Regions from separate parts of the Pseudoalteromonas sp. SCSIO 43088 genome, predicted to be linked through region 1. Evidence: predicted binding sites of a transcription regulator. Region 1 holds the regulator's gene; the other holds the start of a gene.
What was found. The regulator MetJ, encoded in region 1, represses methionine synthesis genes. The targets are predictions, from matches to a motif close to TAGACGTCTAGACGTCTA.

Region 1 (6,371 bases):
GGAGCGTTCCTGCGCCTGAATATGTAACTGAAAGCGATATTTACCTGCTACACGTTCCAGTGGTGCAGGTATCGGACCGAGCAATTGTATACCAGATACGTTCTGGACAGGAACCAAATCAGTTAAAAAATCCATCACTTGATTTATGTTATGTCCTTCGGCACGAACCATAGCCATATTTGTGATTGGTGGAAGCTGCGCGTCTTCTCGCTCTGTGAGTGCGTAACGGGCAAAATCTTGGTAACCATTATTAACTAAGTCTTGCAGTAGCGGGTGCTCAGGAAAGTGAGTTTGTAATAATACTTGCCCAGGTTCACCACTGCGACCAGCACGGCCTGCCACTTGCGTAACAAGTTGCGCTAAATGCTCTGTGGCGCGAAAATCACACGAATATAATCCACTGTCGACATCTAGGATTAAAACAAGGCTAACATCGGCAAAGTGGTGGCCTTTTGCCAACATTTGCGTGCCAACTAAGATACGCGCACCGCCTTGGTTAATATCATCAAGCGCTTTTTCTAAGCTGCCTTTACGACGAGTTGAATCTCGGTCAATACGACTAATCGGAATGTCAGGGAAGGTTTGTGTTAAAAACTCTTCGATTTGTTCAGTGCCTTTGCCATTTGGAAAAATCTGCGTACTGCCGCAATCCGGGCATTGATGAGGCACTTGGTGTTGTTCACCACAGTGGTGACAAATCATCTGGCCAATGGCTTTATGAAAGGTTGCACTGGTGCTACAACGTGAGCACTCACTTAGCCAACCACACTCATGGCATATAAGGGTAGGCGAAAAACCACGACGGTTTAAAAACACCATCACTTGCTTACCACGTTCTAAATGTTGGCGCATATAGGCAAGGCTGGCATGGGCAATACCTGCTTGTTCAGGCTGGCCTTTCATATCCATTAAGTGGAACTGGTTATCGGTGCTGGTTTGAGCTCGCTCAGTAAGGCTCAACAGCTGGTATTTGTTATTAATTGCTTTATGTAAGGTCTCAAGTGCTGGTGTGGCACTGCCTAAAACCAGAGGAATATTATGCTGGTATGCTCTATAAGCGGCTAGATCTCTAGCATGATAGCGTAGTGTATCTTGTTGCTTAAACGAGCTGTCGTGCTCTTCATCAACGATGATCATGCCAAGAGATAAAAAAGGTAAGAAAATACTCGAGCGTGTGCCGATCACTATAGCGCAGCTGCCTTTTTCACAAAAACGCCAGGTCTGTAAGCGTTCGTTATCTGTCAGTGCTGAGTGCCATAGCATAATCGGGGTATCAGGAAAGCGACGACGAAAACGATTAACCGTTTGTGGTGTTAAGCCAATTTCAGGCACTAATACTAAGGCTTGCTGACCTTTTTTTAGCACTTCTTCTAGGCATTGCAAATACACTTCGGTTTTACCACTTCCGGTAACCCCTTCAAGCAAAAAGCTGGTAAAGCCACGAGCTTGGTTAATGCTGGTACAGGCAACAGCTTGCTCTTTATTAAGCACCGGCTTGCTACCAACAGTCGGCGCGCGTTGCTGCCATTGGTTATCATGTTCAATAAACTGGGTGATCAGTTCTTTATCGAGCAGACTGTCGATGGTTTTTTTGGTAAATCCGAGTGCTTTTAATTCTGTAACCGATGATTTGCCTGATTCGGCTAGCTGTTTTAATAAACTTAACTGGGTTTTTGCTTTCAGCGACGGCAGTTTTGCACCTTTATCGGTCAGCTCAACCATGTTAATACTGGTTTTATCTGGGCATTCGCCTTGCCTTAATGCAGCCGGAAGTGCTGTATGAATGGTCTCGCCCAATGGGTAACAGTAGTAGCGTGCTGTGAATTTAAGTAATGCTAAATGTTGCTCAGATAAAACAGGCGTATCGTCTATAACATCAATAATCGGCTTGATTTTGTCAGCAGGAACATCGGTTGATGTTTTAAGAGCCAAGACCACGGCAACCTTTTTTTGACTACCAAATGGCACGCGAACCCGCATACCAGGCTTTAACTCAGGGCTATGCAGCAGCTGTTCAACTTTATAATCGAAGGTACGCTGTAAAGGGACTTTTATGGCAACTTCTACAAAGTGCATAACAACTCAACTGAAACAAAGATAGAAAGATAATGTACTAAAATTACTGTTAAAAACCTACCAACAAATACTGAACAACAGCCCACTTGATTATTTTTTTAGCGAAAGATGCATTTAAAGCTTGTCGCAAGGTCACTTGAGCTATAAAATACGCGGCCTATTAATTGTATTAACTGCGTATGGTGCCAAACTTCGGGTTTGGAGAGCGATACGGCCTTAACTAGAGGTTCCCTATGAAAGAAGGTATTCACCCTAAGTACGAAGCTATCACTGCAACTTGTTCATGTGGTAACAAATTCGAAACTAGCTCAACTCTTTGTAAAGACATCCACTTAGACGTATGTTCTGAGTGTCACCCGTTTTACACTGGTAAGCAAAAGATTTTAGACACTGGCGGCCGTGTTGATCGTTTCAACAAGCGCTTTGGTGCACTTAGCAGCAAGAAGTAATCTCTGCTGTTTAGTTAAAAAAAGCACCTTAGGGTGCTTTTTTTATGCCTAAAATTCACAAAACTCATTATTAACGCTGCTACTTACTTATCATCTTCACTTATGTATCTTGCATAACTATTTCTGGTTGTTATGCCCATTATGTCGCTAATTTTGCAGACAAAGTGCCATCCCTTGGCTATATTCTTTTTTGTATAAACTTTCATAAAAGTTATTAAAAATAATAAATTTAAATAACTTTGTGAGTAAATGCTGTGAACTTCGTTGAAATGGCTATTTTGGACTAATTTCGGCTAATTGCAGTGTACGTGCGTATAAAATACAAAAACACGTGCTTAAAAGGTCATAAATAGGTGAATTTTTATGTCTGATTAATCGCAACTATGCGCAGAAACTGTTGGGAAATCCTTTAAAATTAAGCGATATAGCATATAACAGGATAGACCTGATAATACTTGGAATTTTTATACATTACAGGTATCGTACTGATGCAAGCTCTCTCACTTTTTAACTTTTTGCAGGATACTATCGCGTTATGTCAGATTTTCGTGAACAAGCATTACATTACCACGCTCACCCCGTTCCAGGTAAAATTAGTGTTGAACTAACCAAGCCAGCCGAAACGGTTAACGATCTCGCTTTAGCTTATAGCCCTGGTGTGGCTGAACCCGTCCGTGAAATTGCTGCTGATCCAGCAAATGCCTATAAATACACAGGCAAAGGTAACATGGTTGCAGTTATTTCAAACGGTACCGCAATTTTAGGTTTAGGTAACTTAGGTCCGCTTGCATCAAAACCTGTAATGGAAGGTAAAGCGTTACTATTCAAACGTTTTGCTGGTCTTGATTCAATTGATATTGAAGTTAAACACCGCACAACAGAAGATTTCATTAATACGGTTGCTAACATCGCTGATACGTTTGGTGGTATCAACCTTGAAGATATTAAAGCGCCTGAGTGTTTTGAAATCGAAAAAGCGCTTATTGAGCGCTGTGATATTCCAGTTTTCCACGATGACCAACATGGTACAGCTATTGTGACTGCTGCTGGTATGCTTAACGCTCTTGAAGTGCAAGGTAAAGATATCGAAGATGCTATCATCGTATGTTTAGGTGCCGGTGCCGCTGCTGTTGCTTGTATGGAGCTTTTAATTAAGTGTGGCGCACTGCGTGAACACATTTATATGCTTGACCGTAAAGGTGTGATCCATACACGTCGTGATGACTTAAACGAGTATAAGCAATTATTTGCTAACAATACGGATAAGCGTACATTACAAGATGTAATTGCTGATGCTGATGTATTCGTTGGTGTATCAGGTCCTAACCTGTTAACTGCAGATGATCTTAAGCTGATGGCAGATAAGCCAGTCGTGTTTGCATGTTCAAACCCAGATCCTGAGATTGCTCCAGAAGTTGCACACAGTGCGCGTAACGATTTAATTATGGCAACGGGTCGTTCTGATTTCCCTAACCAAGTAAATAACGTGCTTTGTTTCCCATTCATTTTCCGTGGTGCGTTAGATGTTCGTGCAACGGCAATTAATGATGAAATGAAAATTGCTGCAGTTCATGCTATTCGTGGTATCGCGAAAGAGCCTGTACCAAGTGAAGTATTAAAAGCGGCTGGCGTTGAGTCACTTGAGTTTGGTGCCGAGTACATCATTCCTAAGCCTATGGATCCGCGTTTATTACCACGTATTGCACGTGCTGTTGCTGAAGCGGCAGTAGAGTCGGGTGTGGCGCAAATCGACATGCCAGAAGATTACATGCGTTAAATTTAATTAGTTATAACGCGCAATAAAAAACTCAGCCTAGGCTGAGTTTTTTTATATCTGCGATTATCGGCGGTGATCCGATGGCCGAAATACTTATTCTGAATCAAGCACTGGGATATCTAATCCCATTTCTTGCATAATTCTTTTAACTTCTTCAGGTACCTTTTCAGGGTTGTCTTTACGTAGGTCGTCATCATTTGGTAATGGTTGACCTGTAAAAGCATGTAAGAAAGCTTCACACAATAACTCACTGTTCGTCGCATGACGCAGGTTATTGATCTGGCGGCGTGTACGCTCGTCAGTTAATACTTTTAATACGTTAAGTGGGATCGATACGGTAATCTTTTTTACTTGTTCTGATTTTTTACCGTGTTCTGCATATGGGTGAATGTATTCACCGTTCCATTTAGCCATAAGTTGTTTCGTTGCCTCGGTTGTCAGTGATTTACGCCTTATTCACAGCGCAAGATGCGGAAATTCTATCTCTTTAAAAAAGATAGTCAAATACTAGTTATTTAGCCATCTAGTGGTGTAAATGTATAAACTTCTATGTGTAAGCCATAAATGCTTTGACTTCTCATATTTGATCATCTAACCTTTTAGACGTCTAAACATCCAATTTAAGAATAGGTGATGAAATGAGCGAAAAAAATAAAGCGACGATTGCTGTTCGTCACGGCATCGAAGCCGATAAACATCATGGTGCGGTTGTACCACCAATTTACTTATCAACCACCTATTCGTTTGCTGATTTTGATACTAAGCGCCAGTATGACTATGGTCGTAGCGGTAATCCAAATCGCGATATCTTAGCTGAAACCTTAGCTGAGCTTGAAGGTGGTGCTAGAGGTATTATAACTGCAACAGGTATGTCTGCTGTGCATTTAGCCACTCAGCTATTAAACAGTGACGATACGTTAGTGATCCCACATGACTGTTATGGCGGTAGTTACCGTTTATTCACCTCGCTTGAAAAACGTGGCCTGTTAAAACTAAAAGTTTTGGATTTAACTAAATCTGAAAATCTCCAAGAAATTTTAGCGATTAAACCTAAGTTGATTTGGATTGAAACGCCAAGTAACCCAATCTTGCGTTTAACAGATATTAAAGCAATCACTAGCATTGCTAAGCAGTGCGGTGCTTTGGTTGCGGCTGACAACACCTTCTTATCACCTGCATTACAAAACCCAATTGAGTTTGGTGTTGATATTGTTGTGCACTCAACCACTAAATACATCAATGGTCACTCTGATGTAGTGGGCGGTGTAGTGATAGCTGCAACGCAAGAGCTAGGCGATGAGCTTGCTTGGTGGGCGAATAATATCGGTATTACTGGTGCACCATTTGACAGCTACTTAACGCTTCGTGGTTTACGTACTTTGAATGTACGTTTAAAGCAGCACCAAGAAAATGCCTTTGCCATTGCTGAGTATTTAGAGAGTTCACCTTATGTAAGCCAAGTTTACTACCCAGGCCTTGCTTCTCACCCACAACATGAGCTTGCTAAAGCACAGCAACGTGGTTTTGGTGGCATGGTGAGCTTTGATATTAAAGGCGACATTAACGATGCTGCTGCGTTTTTAACTAGTCTTAAAGATTTTAGCCTTGCTGAGTCGCTAGGTGGGGTAGAAAGCTTGATTTGTCACCCTGCAACAATGACCCACGCAGGCATGGAGCCTAAAGCGCGCCTTGAAGCCGGTGTGGGCGATACGCTGATCCGTATTTCTGTAGGTATTGAAGACGTAAAAGATCTCATTGCAGATTTAGACCGTGTTTTCAATTTAGTAAAACCAGGTCAAGGCCAGCAAGTTACAAAAGCTGAAGCTAAGCAAGCACAGCAAGATACACAACAAAACGCGTCATTTAAGTTAACGCCAGCACATACGGCATTGTGGTAGAAAAATGGTAAATATTGTTCATAAATTTGGTGGCTCAAGCTTAAGCTCGGCAGATCGTTATCATGCGGTAGCGAACATCGTTCTTGCGAATACTGAGCAGGGCGATTGCGTCGTTGTGTCGGCATCGGGTAAAACAACCGATACCCTGGTAAAGCTTTGGCAAAGTTACCA
Region 2 (6,371 bases), 1.3 Mb from region 1:
TTGGCTGTTTGACGATATTGTTAGTAAAGACGATACCGACTCATTGCGTACAGAGTTAAAGTGGTTATTGAGCGAATTAGCGTGGGTTGAAAATGCTATCCAGCTAAAAACCTACACATCTAAGCGCCACGCATACTACAAAAAAATCAACAGTGCGCCTGAGCTCACACAAGTTATTAATGACTTAAAAGAGTTACAGCCAAGCATTGATGATATTGAAACTCTTTTTCATAGCACCCGATACAACCGCTTATTGTTACAATTAACTACGTGGTTAATTGAAAAACAATGGCGCAAATCATGGGGGCAGGCTGAGTTTCAGGCAGCAGAAAAACCAGTTGCCGATATTGCTAAGCGTTTATTTGCCAAAGACTGGCACGACATGCACGAGCTTATTCCTGAGCAGCAAGTGTTTACAGATAAAGACTATTTGGCACTACGCACTCGCCTTGAAAACTCATTACTCAGCGGCAATTGCTTAGGCGCTTTGTTCGATAAAGAAGACAGAAATGAGTTCCGTATGCCGTGGGTTGATATCTCTCATGGTATTTATGAGTTAAGCACCCTTGAGTACTTAAAGCAGTTATGCGCAGGACAAGACGACTTAGAGCTGACCAAAATTCAATCATGGCTTGATCAAAAGTCAGAGTTTCTGGTCAGTGCGATGGAGCAAAGTCGCCACGCGTCATTTAATACAGACCCTTATTGGTTTTAAATAAATGCACTTGTGCCTATGGATAGGGTTAGTATGTTTGAGTCTCTCGGCAGTAGCTAACCCTATTGAATGGCAAACTTACAAACAGCAAGACGACATCACCGTTAGCTATAAAAAGCACGAAACTGGCATTATTGAAATTAATGCTTCTGTGCTGGTGAAAAATGCCAAAGCCAGTGACTTTATGGCATTGCTCAGTGATACCGACAACGCCGCAAACTGGCTTGAAAATGTCAAAAGCGTGACGCTAATGGAGCGCTTAAGCCCCTCAGAAACCCTTGTTTATACTCATTTTAATTCACCTTGGCCGGTGTCAGACCGTGACTTGGTGAGTTATTCTTGTTATCACGCATTAGATGAGCACAAATCCGAGTTACAAATCAAAAGCCAACCTTATGCAAAAGCCGAAGTCTCTGGCGTTGTGCGTATTAAAGACCTTACCGCCTATTGGCGCTTTGAACAGCAACAAAGTAACTTGTTAGTAAGCCATCAAGCCTACGCAGACCCAGGTGGTTCCATTCCGCATTGGTTAAGTAACAAGGTATCCCTAAAAAGCGTTTATAAAACGCTACAAGCACTGAGAGAACAATTAACTAACAATCAGTTTTCCCGCGCTAACACCAGCAGCATTCCAGGTGATTGCTAGTTTTTAATCAAGCGTATTTGGGTGACAGAGTAAGAATTTATCATTATGATCAGGCTAGTTCTGAGCGGGTAGGTAAAAAATGAAAGAACCAAAAATTCCCCTAGTTAATAAGCCAAATGGTATTGGCTTTGGGCGTATTTTAAAAGCAACCAAGTGTTCTATTAAAGGCTTTAAAGCGGCATTTAAAGAAGAGTCGGCATTTCGCTCTGAAATCTATTTAGGGGTGTGCTTATTACCCTTGTCAGTGGTTTTTGCACAGTCATTAAATCATTGGTTAGTCCTATTTATACCTTACTTGTTATTATTAATTGTTGAGTTACTGAACTCGTCGATAGAAGCGCTCACTGACCGAGTAGGGATTGAGTATCATGTATTATCGGGACGAGCTAAAGATATGGCTTCTGCGGCAGTGACATTGAGCTTGCTAATTCTAGCCTTAGTTTGGGGTGTTGCAGTTTACGAAAAGATAGTGAGTTACCTTTAAATCAGACACAAAAAAAGCGCCAAAAGGCCAATGCCAGTCAGTTAAGCTGACTGGCATTTCTTTTTTTATGTGGGTACTTTGATGGCTTAGGCTTTATCGCTCTTGGGTATCGCCTATCTTCTCTTCTAGGTGGCAGTTTAAATAGTCTCAGCGTACCTAACAGATGATCCCAGTGAATTGGAATATTACCGGGGCTCATAATTGATATTGATGAGAAGTATTGAATAACTGCCATCGAGCAGCTTGAGAAACTGAGTTGGTTAGGCCATATTCCTTCAGCTTTTGCTGCTAGGGTCATCAACCTTCGAATTAAATTGTATGCGAGGAGGATCCCCCATAGCTCCTGTCTGACCATATCAGGGCGCTTACTCCGAAGGTGGTATGTGCTATCTAGCATTGTTTGCTTTATTTCTCGATACCCTAATTCTATTTCCCAGCGATGGCTGTATAAATCAACTATTTCGCTACTTGGAAAACGAAGTCTATCTACCATCGAGGTTAGTATTCGGTAATTTTTACCTTTTATGGTTTTACTAACCAGTCTTGCTTTAATAACTTCGGGAACATCGGGGAAATTCTTTTGCGCATGCTTAGTGGTTTTGAGCTCAATTATCAGGTCATTGTTACCAACCTTAGAAACGACTTCGTATTGTAAATCAGGTCTTGCAGGTATTAGCCAATGCCTTTCTTCTCCAGTGCTGTGCCATCGATTTAACAAGCCCAGTGAATAGTACCCTTTATCAAACATGGTCAATGAATGGTTAGGTGTACGCTCAATCAGTCGTTCAGCAAGCTTCATTTCATTCGTCTTATAGTTATCAAACTCACTGCTTATCAGTTGGTGACTGGTGAGTTCCATATGACAAACCATACGAATTTGTGGGAATCCTGTATCACCATATTGGTTGCTAGCCGATGAGAATGCTTCACGATTCTCATCTGAATCGGCCGTACGCCAAACAACGCCATCAACCGCTAATAAATTTAACCCAGCCCACGTGTCAAACTGTTCTGTATGGTACATATTATCAGCAGCTTTATTAAAGACTTGCTTAACGGGGTCATCACCTAATCGCTGGCGAGCTTGAACCATGGCACTCGGGGCGACTAACTGATTTTTGCCAGGCAGCATAATGTCTAGTTTATTCGCAATATTCCAGACAGACTCTTTACGAAATAATGCCATGCCAATAACAGACCAAAGCACAGCTTCTAAAGGCAACCTGCGCTTTCTAACTGTGGCTACTCCTGCTTGTTGAAAGCCTTGTTCAATCAGGTCAGAAGATAAAATTTCAGATAATTTTTCAAACGTGTGGTAACGAGTGCTTTCTTCGAAAGCAGAATGAAGAGCTTGTTCTATATTCACAAAAAAATCCGTAGTTAGTTGCCTAACTACGGATTGTGCATGATCATTCTGATCGGTCAACTGATCAACTTCTTAACTGATCAGCATTAGCCAAAAGGCGCTTTTTTCATTTTATCAAACCTATTACAGGCCTGCAGCTGCGCGAAGTGCGTCTGCTTTGTCTGTACGCTCCCAAGGGAACTCATCACGACCGAAGTGACCGTATGCCGCAGTCGGTTGATAGATAGGACGCTCAAGATCAAGCATTTGGATTAAGCCGTAAGGGCGTAGGTCGAAGTGCTCACGTACTAATTCGATTAGACGCGCTTCTTCTAATTTACCTGTACCAAATGTCTCGATGCTGATAGACGTTGGCTCTGCAACACCGATAGCGTAAGAAACTTGTAGCTCACATTTGTCAGCAAGGCCAGCAGCAACCACGTTTTTAGCAACGTAACGAGCAGCATATGCAGCTGAACGGTCAACTTTTGATGGATCTTTACCAGAGAAAGCACCACCACCGTGACGAGCCATACCACCGTATGTATCAACGATGATTTTACGACCTGTAAGACCACAGTCACCCATTGGGCCACCGATAACGAAACGGCCAGTTGGGTTGATGAAGAACTTAGTTGCGCTAGAGATTAGCTCGGCAGGAAGAACCGGCTTAATGATAGTTTCCATTACCGCTTCAACTAAGTCGTTTTGTGAGATTGAATCACAGTGTTGAGTTGAAAGAACAACGGCATCAATACCAACAGGCTTGCCATTTTCGTATGCAAACGTTACTTGAGATTTTGCATCTGGGCGTAACCAGTTAAGCTCACCGCTTTTACGAACTTCAGCTTGACGCTGAACTAGACGGTGTGAGTAAGTGATTGGTGCAGGCATTAAAACGTCAGTTTCATTACATGCGTAACCGAACATTAGACCTTGGTCACCAGCGCCTTGCTCTTCAGGGCGAGCACGGTCAACACCTTGGTTGATGTCTGGAGATTGTTTACCGATAGTGTTTAGGATTGCACAAGAGTCAGCATCGAAACCCATGTCTGAGTGCGTGTAACCGATTTCACGTACTGTTTTACGTGTGATTTCTTCGATATCAACCCAAGCGCTAGTTGTGATTTCACCACCAACCATCACCATACCAGTCTTAACATAAGTCTCACATGCAACACGGGCATGAGAATCTTGCTCAAGGATAGCATCTAGAACCGCGTCAGAGATTTGGTCCGCGATTTTATCCGGATGACCTTCAGAAACAGATTCAGAAGTAAATAAATGTTTTGCCATTGTATTTCTGCTCACAAATATTGCGCTTCACAAACGTCGGTAATAGCGCTAAAAAATTAAGGGGCGTATTTTATCTAAAACAAATATGTTTGCATAGTAATTTTACGCCTAGACGTCTATTTAAAATTACTAATAACGTATTGTTCTTAACAAACGCCCATAATTGGTGCATTTAATGCGGATTTTTAATTGCACTGTACCCTTACAATAAGTAAGAATGGGGCTTCATAAACAACCAGCGCAAATACATAAAGGTAGGAGAATTCATGCCATCACGCAAAGAACTTGCAAATGCTATTCGCGTCTTATCAATGGACGCAGTACAACAGGCCAAATCTGGTCACCCTGGCGCCCCTATGGGCATGGCAGATATCGCAGAAGTACTATGGCGCGATTATCTAAAGCACAATCCAACGAATCCAGAGTGGGCAGACCGAGATCGATTTATTCTTTCGAATGGCCACGGTTCAATGCTGATCTATTCTCTACTGCACTTAAGTGGCTATGACTTACCACTAGAGGAAATTAAAAACTTCCGTCAAATGCACTCAAAAACACCAGGTCACCCAGAGTATGGATATGCACCAGGTATTGAGACTACTACGGGTCCATTAGGTCAAGGGATCACAAATGCAGTGGGCATGGCAATTGCCGAAAAAGCGCTAGCTGCACAGTTTAACCGTGAAGGCCACGATATTGTTGATCACTTCACGTATGCATTCATGGGTGATGGCTGTTTAATGGAAGGTATTTCACACGAAGCCTGTTCATTAGCCGGTACATTAGGCCTAGGTAAACTAGTTGCATTTTGGGATGACAACGGCATCTCAATTGATGGTGAAGTAGAAGGTTGGTTCAGCGATGACACACCAGCGCGCTTCAAAGCATATGGCTGGCACGTAGTTAGCGATGTTGATGGTCATAACCCTGATGCAATTCGCGCCGCTATCGAAGAAGCGCGTAGCATCACTGATAAGCCATCATTAATCTGTTGTAAAACAGTGATTGGCTACGGTTCACCTAACAAGTCAGGTAGCCATGACTGTCACGGTGCACCACTAGGTGAAGACGAAATTAAAGCATCTCGTGAATTCCTAGGTTGGACTGGCGATGCATTTGAAATCCCAGCTGATATCTACAGCGAGTGGGATGGCAAAGAAAAAGGTAAGCAACTAGAAGCAAGCTGGGACGAAAAGTTTGCCGCTTACGCAAGTGCACACCCAGAACTTGCTGCTGAGTTTAAACGCCGTACAAATGGAGAGTTACCAGCTGATTGGGCTGAAAAGTCACAAGCTTACATCGAAGAGCTACAAGCAAACCCAGCAAACCCAGCAACACGTAAAGCATCACAAAATGCATTAAACGCGTTTGGCCCGTTACTACCAGAATTCATGGGTGGCTCTGCTGACCTTGCAGGTTCTAACTTAACACTTTGGGATGGCTCAAAAGGCCTAGAAGCTAACGATGCTAGCGGTAACTACATTTTCTACGGTGTACGTGAATTTGGTATGTCAGCGATCATGAATGGTATTGCATTACATAAAGGCTTTATTCCTTACGGTGCTACATTCTTAATGTTTATGGAATACGCACGTAACGCAGTACGTATGGCCGCATTAATGAAGCAGCCAAGCATCTTCGTTTACACGCACGATTCAATTGGTTTAGGTGAAGATGGCCCAACGCACCAACCAGTAGAGCAAATTGCAAGCATGCGTTTAACGCCTAATCTAGTGAACTGGCGTCCATGTGACCAAGTTGAGTCTGCGATTGCATGGCAACAAGCTATTGAGCGTAAAGATGGCCCAACGTCACTGATTTTCACTCGCCAAGGCCTAGAGCAACAAACGCGTACCGCACAGCAGTTAGCAGATGTGAAAAAAGG

Region 2: a site for MetJ is predicted at 4,588-4,605, ahead of metK (methionine adenosyltransferase). Genes of this name have one in related genera too.

Annotation. Positions count from the first base shown of each region.
Region 1 covers NZ_CP072675.1:514,601-520,971, forward strand. The annotation lists gene priA (primosomal protein N') at 1-2,076, opposite strand, end outside; gene rpmE (50S ribosomal protein L31) at 2,310-2,525, shown strand; gene J8Z28_RS02470 (malic enzyme-like NAD(P)-binding protein) at 3,061-4,302, shown strand; gene metJ (met regulon transcriptional regulator MetJ) at 4,396-4,716, opposite strand; gene metB (cystathionine gamma-synthase) at 4,941-6,200, shown strand; gene metL (bifunctional aspartate kinase/homoserine dehydrogenase II) at 6,205-6,371, shown strand, end outside.
Region 2 covers NZ_CP072675.1:3,080,519-3,086,889, reverse strand. The annotation lists gene J8Z28_RS14235 (CYTH and CHAD domain-containing protein) at 1-715, shown strand, start outside; gene J8Z28_RS14230 (START domain-containing protein) at 753-1,361, shown strand; gene J8Z28_RS14225 (diacylglycerol kinase) at 1,441-1,845, shown strand; gene J8Z28_RS14220 (IS4 family transposase) at 1,883-3,211, opposite strand; gene metK (methionine adenosyltransferase) at 3,335-4,486, opposite strand; gene tkt (transketolase) at 4,753-6,371, shown strand, end outside.